One region of the Occallatibacter sp. FHG110214_02 genome, then DNA from elsewhere that is predicted to be linked to it. Evidence: predicted binding sites of a transcription regulator. Region 1 holds the regulator's gene; the other holds the start of a gene.

The links. The regulator LexA, encoded in region 1, represses DNA repair genes until DNA is damaged. The targets are predictions, from matches to a motif close to CANTTCGCTTTTTATTCGC.
Region 2: the regulator LexA is predicted to act here: its motif matches at 1,887-1,905, upstream of AC5S3R_RS07595 (DNA polymerase Y family protein).

What each region holds. Positions count from the first base shown of each region.
Region 1 is NZ_JBZYWK010000025.1:44,668-49,848, reverse strand. Features, by position in the region: gene flgB (flagellar basal body rod protein FlgB) at 1-109, opposite strand, end outside; gene AC5S3R_RS17800 (sigma-54 interaction domain-containing protein) at 144-1,469, opposite strand; gene AC5S3R_RS17795 (response regulator transcription factor) at 1,501-2,247, opposite strand; gene lexA (transcriptional repressor LexA) at 2,560-3,165, shown strand; gene trxA (thioredoxin) at 3,263-3,595, opposite strand; gene thrB (homoserine kinase) at 4,008-4,916, opposite strand; gene thrC (threonine synthase) at 4,913-5,181, opposite strand, start outside.
Region 2 is NZ_JBZYWK010000006.1:93,517-98,697, forward strand. Features, by position in the region: gene AC5S3R_RS07590 (family 1 encapsulin nanocompartment shell protein) at 1-328, shown strand, start outside; gene AC5S3R_RS07595 (DNA polymerase Y family protein) at 424-1,857, opposite strand; gene AC5S3R_RS07600 (hypothetical protein) at 2,082-2,240, shown strand; gene AC5S3R_RS07605 (alpha/beta fold hydrolase) at 2,260-4,524, opposite strand; gene AC5S3R_RS07610 (DUF2252 domain-containing protein) at 4,644-5,181, shown strand, end outside.

The DNA of each region.
Region 1 (5,181 bases):
ATCCAGGCGTGTCCACATTCGCCATATTCGTCGCAGTAAGCTTTGTCTCATCAGCCGCAAGATCCAGGTATCGCGCTAGTTGATCGCTCATCATCGTTTGAATCTGCATCGTTTCCTCCAGTCATTCCCATGCACACGCACAGTCAATTCGTCATAGCACCAAAATCAATCTCGTTCGCTGTAATTACCGGCGCGTCGCCAGCGAGAATTGCTGCACGCTCAAGCACATGCTGCAGTTCGCGTACATTGCCGGGCCATGCGTGGGAAGCCAATACGGCCATCGCATCCGCGTCAATGCGCTTCACTGGCTCCACGCGTCCCAGCTTGTCAAGAAAGTACTGCACAAGCGGTTGCAGGTCGGAACCGCGCTCAGCCAGCGCGGGAGTGCGAATGAGAAAAACCGCAAGACGATAGTAGAGGTCTGAGCGGAAGATACCCTCAGTCGCATTTTTCGCAAGCGGTCGGTGTGTAGCAGCAATAATCCGCACATCCACCTTGATGGTTTCGTTATCGCCAACACGCTGCAGTTCTCCACACTCCACAAAGCGCAGTAGCTTCGATTGCAGGGCCAGCGGCATCTCCCCAATCTCATCCAGGAAGAGCGTGCCTCCATCTGCCGCCTCAATGCGCCCCTGTCTTCCCTGCACCGCCCCCGTAAAGGCGCCGCGCGTATGGCCAAAGAGTTCAGCTTCGAGCAGCGCTTCCGGAATTGCCGCGCAGTTAATAACAGCAAATGGCTTTCGGTTGCGCGGGGAAAGACGATGCAATGCGCGAGCCACCAGTTCTTTGCCAGTGCCCGTGGGCCCCTCAATCAGCACAGGTGTTGAACGAGGGGCAACGAGACGAATGCGGCGACTTACTTCGAGCATCTGCGGCGCATTACCAATCAGCTCGGGAAGGCGTTCCACCTGTGGCGTAACAGAATTAACTGTTTGTGAAACCAGCGCAGGAGCATAACTCGTTTTCGTAAAGGTTGCAGAAGTAGCTGCCTCAAGCACAACAGGTGCCGTATTCCAAGCCGCCGTGTCAGACCGGCTAGCCCCTGAAACATCCACCGATTCAGCGCCTATGCTCTGATTGCTGCGCAACACATACAGCAACTCCTGTCGATACGCGCTGCGCGTTCCCTCAACAGGAGTCTCTCCCTCTGCTGTCAGAATATCCACGCCTGCAAAAACTGCCTGAAACTCCCGAAGGAATTCTCCCAGATCAAGATCTGGCAACCAGGAATCGACAATGACCGCCTCAAGCGCGGCAGCATCGGCTTCTGCCCAGGCCTGCGCTCCGCTTACAGCCTCACGCACCTGCCACCGAAGCCCCACAAGCACATCGCGCAACCGTTGCCGAAAGCCAGCATCCGTGCTGACCACAAGAACTGTACGCTGACGTGACCGTGCTGCCGAAATAGACGCAGAAGAGGGGCTAAACGGCAGCGAGCCATGATTCAAATATGAGGCGGGTTGCGGCATGAGCGATTCTCCTTTGCAAAAATAGTTAGGCTTAGGCCTGAGACGCGATTCTCGCGATAGGTCCGGTTCCCGAAGGATCGACTATCGCCACCGGGGGCAACGCAAGCTCAGCATCCGAAGGGATGCGGTACCCCTGCCCGCGTACGGTACGCACCAAGTGGCCGGGCGGAGGATCCTTAAGCTTGCGACGCAGGTAGTTCACATAAACATCTACGATGTTGGTTGTCTGCGCCGGCTCCATATTCCAAACCGAGTCGAGAAGATCAACACGCGAGACACACTGGCCGCGATTGAGCATCAGTTGCTCAAGAAGTGCAAACTCTTTGTTGGTAAGCGAGACGGGTTGGCCCGCACGGCGTACAGAGTGCTCCATGCGATCCACCTCCAGATCACCCGCGCGAAGTACTAGGCGAGCCTCCCTCTTGCGGCGCAGCAGGGCACGGCAACGGGCACGCAACTCATGCAGGCTGAAGGGTTTGCTCATCAGATCGTCCGCGCCAAGATCAAGACAACGTACCCGTGTTTCAAGCTCCGTGCGCCCGGTCAGCACAAGCACTGGCAGATCCGCATCCAGCCGACGTAGTTCTTCCAACACCTGCTCGCCATCCATAACCGGCATATTTAGATCAAGAATCGTCAGATCGGGAAAATCCTCTCGGAATGCGGCCAAGGCCTCAGCTCCGTTCTGGGCCAGTCGAACCCGGTGTCCGTCGGACTCAAGGCCGCGCGAGAGAAATACCCCCAGCGCTGGATCGTCTTCGGCAATCAGTAGTCTCATGAAAAACCTTTTCTCCTGCGCCCTGTCTTAATGCAGTAGCTTGTCCACATTTAAGCCATCTGAATAAGAAAGCTCTCATGTGTGCATCTCCACCATCGCGTGAGAATCTTTTGAAGACAAGATTGGAAAGCAGAAAAGATAAGAGCGAATTCCATGTATGGGATTCGCAGTTTATAAGTTTCAAAATGGGCGTCTACTAAGAGCGGACAAAGAGATAACAAAACTCAGGCACATCTCAAGAGTTTTTGTTATTGCCTTACTTTCTGCTCCTTATTTTTTTGCAATTCGCTTTTTATTCGCTATAATGCGCCCATGGCTATTACCCGTAGACAGAAGGAAGTCCTCGATTTTCTCGAATCCTTTGTGAGCCGCAATGGCTACTCCCCCTCCTTCGAGGAAATCGCACGCGGCATGGGGCTCAAGAGCCTCGCAACCGTGCACAAACACATCACAAACCTCGAAAAAAAGGGCCTTCTGGACCGTGTACACAACCGCAGCCGCTCGATTGACCTACTACCGCCTGGAACGCGTTCGCGTACCAGCGATAGGCTCCCGCTTGCGGGCCGCATCGCAGCCGGCAGGCCCGTAGAGACAAATGAGGCAGCAGAGAGTATTTCCCTGCATGATGTAGTGGGCAACCGCGATGTCTTTGCACTCGAAGTGCGCGGCGACTCCATGCGCGATGAGCACATCATCAGTGGCGACTATGTGCTCGTAGAGCGCACCAATGTCGCACGGCAGGGAGAGATTGTGGTTGCCTTGGTCCACGGTGCGGAAACGACGCTGAAGCGTTATTATGCTGAGGGGAAAACAGTGCGTCTTCAACCGGCAAACCTGGAGATGGAGCCTATCTACATACCAGCCTCCCAGGTTTCCATTCAGGGACGCGTGCTGGGTGTCTTAAGAAAGTACCACTGAGACAACGTTCAGGAAGCCGTCCACATAATCAACAAAAGCAAAGGCCCGGCATAATGCCGGGCCTTATGTCTTTCTAACCACGAATCACTGAGCGCCGTTACGCAATCAGCTTTTCAACCTTCTCGGCAATCGCTTCCTGCGGGACATAACCAACAATCTGGTCAGCCACCTTGCCTCCCTTAAAAAACAAAAGCGCAGGGATGCCACGGATACCATAGCGCGAGGGGGTGGCGCCATTCTGGTCCACATTCACCTTCGCTACCTTGATCTTGCCCTCATATTGGGCGGCAATGCCGTCCACAAAAGGCGCAATCATCTTACAGGGGCCGCACCAACCTGCCCAGAAATCTACCAGAACGGGCTGCTCGCTCTGCAGCACCTCCTGCTCAAAGCTACCATCCGTTACTTCCAAGATACCTGCTCCCGCCATGTTCCTCCTTCGTGCATCTGCCGACTCAAGCCGGCTTCTCTGCAACCAGTCTCTCATGGGATGCGTTAGAGAAGCAGAAAGTCGCAAAGGGGGCATTCGGAAGAGCAACGAAGCGGAAAATCAAAGACCTAGAGGAACAAAAACGCACTGCAAAGGAAAAGCGCCCGGATCCCCATCAAGGAATCTCGGGCGCTAGAGCAGCCCTCCCCCAGAACTGCCCACGATGCGTAGAGTATGGGTTTTGTCCACTTGAAGCAAGAAATCTTAGGTAACCAAAAAGTAACCAAATTTCGCAGTATGAAACTGGCCTGCACGCGCCGATAAATAGTGCCTTTTGTGCGGGATTCCGTCGAAGAACGCTCACGAACGTAACCGGGGTAACATAGTTTGAGGCACTGGCACTGTAGAAAACCTAGTCAGTAAAAATCGATCCGCCAACAGGCTCAAATTGGCTAACTTGCAATTCGACAGCAGGCAGGCCAGCGAGCGAGTCTCGAATCGCCGCAGAAGCTGCTACGACTCCTGCTTCGCTCTCGGCAATTACTAGTACTGCCGGTCCGGCCCCACTCAGTGCCACGCCCAGAATGCCAGGCGTCCCCGCCAATGGCAGAATGCGTGGCAGCATAGGACAGATTAACTCCCGGTACGGCTGATGAATCGTGTCGGACATGGCCGTCTTAAGCAACTCACCATTTCCCTGGGCAAAGGCAAGCCCTAATAGCGCCACGGACTGCAGATTCGCAACCACATCCGCTCGCGAATAGCTTGAGGGAAGTACAGCGCGGGCTTTACTGGTCGCCAGAGGTTCAGCGGGTATCACCACAATCGCACGCCAACTTGCCGGAGGCTTAACACGAACTACTTCGACTTTACCGCCCCTCTGCGCCGCTACGACAAAGCCCCCCAGCCAGCAGGCGGCCACGTTATCCGGATGGCCTTCCAACTGCACAGCTTCTTCCAGTATTTGCTCGTTGGACCACCCAAGGTTCCCGAACCTTACTGCTAACATCAGCGCCGCCAAACGACCGGCAGCCGAAGAGCCACATCCCATCCCCAGCGGAATTTCGTTCCGCATGCGAACGGCAAGCGGAACCACCTGCTTTCCCTCCCGCGCAAGCATGGCGCGATAGAGGTCAAGCACCAGATTGTCTTCCAAACGGCCACAGCGCTCCGCATCGCGCCCCGTGGCTTGAATGGAAAACACCTCTGCAGGCTCTGCTTCAACTTCCAGATGAAAATCGAGCGCCACGGCTGCGGTATCAAAACCGGGGCCAAGGTTCGCCGATGTTGCCGGCAGTTTGATCCGGAAAGGTTCACTCATGCCGAGGCGTCCTTCATGGCTGCAAGTACCGCAGAAGCAGTTGCATCGACAGAAACAGCATTTCGCTGCAGTGGCTCAATCTGCCCCGAAACGCCAGCCTTCTCCTCGTCCATCAGCAAGCTGCCGCGGTGAAAACCGATGGTGTAATCCGCATCCTTGAGAGTATGCCCTGTCAGCACAAGCACTACCGTGTCGCTAGATCCGATGAGCCCCTTCGCACGCAGTTTTTTCAAACCTGCAAGCGTGACAGCCGAAGCAGGCTCAC
Region 2 (5,181 bases), on a different contig from region 1:
CGTCGGCGTCAATGGGCCTTACTCCCTCCTTCTCGGAGCCGACGAATACACCTCGCTCGCCGAAACCAGTGAGCACGGCTACCCTGTGCTGGAGCACGTCAAGCGCATCGTGGATAGCAACATTATCTGGGCGCCTGCAATCGAGGGTGCGTTCATTGTGACGACACGCGGCGGCGACTTCGAGCTGAACCTCGGGCAGGATGTTTCCATCGGCTACCTCAGCCACACGGATACTGCCGTACAGTTATACCTTCAAGAGACCTTCGTCTTCCGGGTTCTCACTACGGAAGCCGCAGTGGCTTTGTCTCCCTCCAAGAAATCCAAGTAACGCGCTTCGCACAAGTGCAAAGGAATAAGCCACGTCTCACCTGCGGGACGTGGCTTATTCCTTCAACAAACTCACTGACGCTTTGTAGTGCGTCCCTACTCTCCACGCCCCACGGTTCCTGTCTCCAAGGCAAAATCCGGTACGCTATGGAACGCAATTCGCGTCGGCGCGGCCTTATACGCCGTCAACATCGCTGCGGGAGCCAGTGTGCTCATCCCATACTTGTGATTCAGCTCATCCATTGCGGCCAGCAGCTTTGTGCGGTTCTCATGCTCGTCGCCTGCGTCAAACAAGTTCAGGCTGTGAAGCTTATCCGGCACGAGACCTCCAAGCGTCACACCTACAAAGAACGGATGCGCATACTGCGCGCCCTTCGGCTGATTCGACCAGAGCTTGCGCAGCGCCGTAATCAGCATCTGGTTGTCCTGGCACTCTGTCAGGCGAATCTCGTCATGCCATCCGTGGCGCGGCACGCCATAACTGCTCACCGGCGTGGATTGCCCACGCTTCTCCCTCGGCACGGCAAAGCCAATGGCCAACCCAATGCTGGCAGCCCACAGATGCTTATCACGAAGCCGCAGCGCAGCCTTGTGCAGTAGCTTCAATGCAACGGCCCATGCCTTCTCCTGCGTCCGCATCTCCGGCGCGAGTACATGCTGGTGGCTCAGCGACTTCTCATGCTCGTGATCCGCCATGTCGAAGTCCTGTCCACGCAGCCAGTGCCACAGCCGCTCCCCCCACACTGAGCCCCAAAGCTGCCCCATCTGCTCGCAATCGAGCGCCAGCAGCTGCTCCATTGAGCGAACACCTTTCAGGTTCAGCCGCTTTTCTGTTCGTGCTCCAACTCCGGGCAATGCACGCAGATCAAGCGTTGGCAATGCTGCCGGCAACACGTCCGCCGGCAACGCCACCAGGCCATCCGGCTTCTCCATATCACTGGCAATCTTTGCGAGGAAGCGATTCGGCGCCAGCCCCACCGAGCTGCGCATCATCTCGCCAACCTGTTCGCGAATTGCCCGCTTTACCTTGCGTCCCAGTTCCAGCGCATTCAGCAGCTTTCGCTCGCGTCCCATCAGCCGGCAGGCCATCTCATCAATCGACTGCACCGCTGTTATCGGCAGGCAATTCTCTACGGCCTTAATCACCGCGTGGTGCATCTTGACGTAAAGGTCGTGCCGCGCCTCTACCAGCACAATGTCCGGACACATCGTCTTCGCATCCGCAACAATCGTGCCCGTCTTCACGCCGTATGCCTTTGCTTCGTAGCTGGCAGCAATGCAGCAGGTTGTATCTGCCATCATCGGCACCACGCCTACGGGCCGGTTCCGGAGTTCCTTGCGTACCTGCTGTTCGCACGAAGCAAAATAGGAGTTCAAATCCACGAACAGCCAGTTCAGACTCGGCTCATCTTCTCGCACGGCTGCTGGTTCATCTGCCGTTTTCTCCCCAACGGGGCTCTCCCATGTAGCCATCAGCTCATCGGCTACGGCCGCCTCGGCGGCATCCATCGGAATGGCATTTTCGTCCATCACAGCGGGCAAATCCTCTTCCCAAGAATATTTTCGCTTTTTCTTTGCTATCCCACAACAGGAATTCCGCAGAAATTTTGTTGCCGCCACAACAAAATTTCTTGTACCGAGTCGAAGTTTATAGATGCTACACTGAGGCTCCTGACAGAACCCCGACGCCGCCAGCGAGCCCGATAGAGACTGATTTGGCCGGGAAAACTAGCCTCTGCCTGGGTGGAACCGCAATGAATGCTGACAACGTCTGGCATTGGATCGTGACGAGTGGAAGCCTCGTAGCGCTCGTCGTTACCATTGGCGTGGCCCTGCTGGTGGCCTGCTGCCTCAGCTGCGCCCGCTGCCCCATGCAGGAAAAAGACGACCTCTTTAAGCGCCGCGAAGTCTAGAGTTTCCGCATATCTCGCTTTACTCCGGCCTCGTCGCCGGCTGCAAATACTGCTCAAAATGCGCCACGATGCGGTTGAATAACTCTGGCCGCGCAGTTCCGCCCTGGATCTCATGCGTCTTGCGCGGAAAAATTTGCAGATCGTACGGAATCCCCGCTTCAATCAGCTTTTCGACGAACTGCACGGTGTTGCCTATGTGCACGTTGTCATCGCCCGTTCCATGCATCAGCAGCAGACGCCCGTGCAGGTTCTTCGCTGTCTCCACTACGGATGTGCGTTTGTACAAATTCTGCTCGTCGAATGGCAGCCCTAAGTACCGCTCCGTGTATACCGAGTCGTAGTTGCGCCAGTCCGTCACTGGAGCCACGCTCACGCCCGCCGCAAAGCGGTCCGAGTGCGTCATGGCGTACAACGTGAACGTCCCACCCCAGCTCCACCCCCAGAAGCCCACTCGCTTACTGTCCAGCTCGGGGAATTTCCCTAGCGCGGCATCCAGCATCGTCAACTGGTCTTCCAGCTGAACCTTGCCAAAATCGCGATATGCCGCCTGCGCAAAGTCCCTGCCCCGCCCCGGCGTTCCGCGATTATCTGTTCGTAGCACGGCAAATCCATGCTGCGCCAGCAGCGCATCGAAGAGAAGTTTATCGGCCCAGAAACTGTCGCCCCAGCGGTTCAACACCGTTTGCCCCGTCGGCCCTCCATAGGGATTGAGGATTAGCGGCACACTTTTGTTTCCGTGCTCGCCTTCCGGCAGCATCAACGTGGCGTAGAGAACCGTTCCATCCGGGGCCTTGGTCTCCATCTGTACCGGCGGATGCAGCTTATAGGCGTCCAGTGATTTTGATGCCCAGAACTCCTTGCAGCCAGACGCGGAATCTCCCGCGCCTGCGCCCGCATGGCACAGGCTCATCCGTGGCGGCGTGGCTCGCGTTGAGAAGGTGTCCACAAACGCACTGCCATCCGGCGCAATTCTTCCGTCATGCGTGCCTGAGCCCGCCGTCAGCGTCCTGCGCTCCCCGGCAAAACTTACCCGCGCAACCTGGCGATCGAGCAAATCAAACTCATTCGACGTGTAAAAGACCATCTGCTTCGCGGCGTCTACCGCCAACACTCTGTCCACGTCCCACGGCCCCTTGGTCAGCTGCCGCGGCGGAGTCGCCGGGCCGCTCAGCGGATTTGCCTGCTCATAGTTCGCAAGGTACACATGGTTGTGCCCATCCACCCAACTGGTCAGCACAATTGCTCCGCCGCCCACCCACACGTCGTAGTCCGCATCCAGAAACTTGTCGTCCGTCACCACAAGCATCTGCAGCGGATCACCTCCGTGCTTGCCGTCGTTGTTCCACGGATCTGCAAAGTAGATGGTTCTCTTCTTGTGGTCCCTGCTCAGCGTCTCAATCCAGACCGTGTGCCGGTCTACCCAACCAAAGCGCGGTACATAGTCCTGCCCCGCTTGAATTGGCAGCTTCACCCAGGCCACCTTGCCGCCGCCGGAGCCCACCACTCCTACGCGAACTTCAGGATTCGTGTCTCCTGCCAGCGGATACCGCTGCATCTCCGCCTTGGCATGCGTGGGAATCCAATCCGTCAGCGGATACTCCGGCACGTTCGCTTCGTTCATCTGTAAAAACGCAATGTTCTTTGAGTCCGGCGACCAGAAGTAATTCGACTGCACATCCAGCTCTTCCCCGTACAGCCAGTCCACTTCACCATTCAGTGTGTTTGGATTCGGCGCAGCAGCAATGCTCGCCACAGGCGGCCCCAGCGCTGTAAATGCCTCCTTGAGCCGCATGACGCTCAGCCCATGGTCTCGCACAAAAGCCACCATCTCGCCGTTGGGAGAAAACGTCGGATTATCTCCCGCCGCCGCGCCGGTAAAGCCCATCTCTGTGCCTGTGCCCGTCTTCAAATCAAAGAACCACAGGCGCCCATCGGCATCGAAGAGCAGGTGCGTCGAATCCGGCGCCCACCAGTAGCTGGCCATGCCTCCGCCGCCCAGCAGAGGCTGCAGCTTCTCACGGCTCACCAGCGTCTGCGGCTTGCCGCTCGCTATATCCAACCCGATAAGTTCACCATTTGCGACATAGCTCAGGTACTTGCCGTCCGGCGACCAGGCAAAACCGTCCGGCGGTGTGCCCGTCAGCAGCTCCGCGCCATAAATTGCCTCCACGGTCAGCGGAATCGAAGCGGAAGATGCCGCCTGCTGTTGCGCGTGGCACAGCGCCGGCATGCCGGACATCCACGCAATTAAAAGCGGAGCGGAAATACGAAGAACGCGACCCAAAGGAATCCTCCAGCGATTTGAGGAGCGTCGGCACAAGATTGCACGGCCACGTTGCTGTATCAGCGCAAGTCTATCAGGCGCATTTGCGCCCCTGCGCCGGGCGTTGTATGTTCCCTCTCATGGACTGGACTACTCCGGAAGGCCGCCGCAAGCTCGGCCAATCGCACCGCAAGCACATTGGCCGCCAGCAGCACAGCGATCTGAGTCTCAAAGCCCGCCGCGTTTCCGCGCTTACTCTTCTCGAACGCGCCGCGCAGGGCCGCGTACCGCAGCTCATCCGGCTCAAGTACCAGCTTATGGCGGCATCGCCCTTTGCATACTTTCGCGGGGCCGTGCCTGTGATGGCCTACGACCTTGCCGCGGTTCCCTCCACCGGCATCCGCACGCAAATCTGCGGTGACGCCCACGTCCGCAACCTTGGAGCCTACGCCGCGCCCGATGGCCGGCTCGTCTTCGACATCAACGACTTCGATGAGACCATCCGAGCGCCCTTTGAGTGGGACCTCAAGCGCATGGCTGCCTCTCTTGTCCTCGCTGGCCGCGAGGCCGGTAACAAGGAGTCCTCTACCCGCGATGCCGTTGTTCAATGCGTCACTCGTTACTCGGCCTGCATGCGCAACTTCGCCGAGATGCCTCTCCTCGATGTAGCCCGCTACC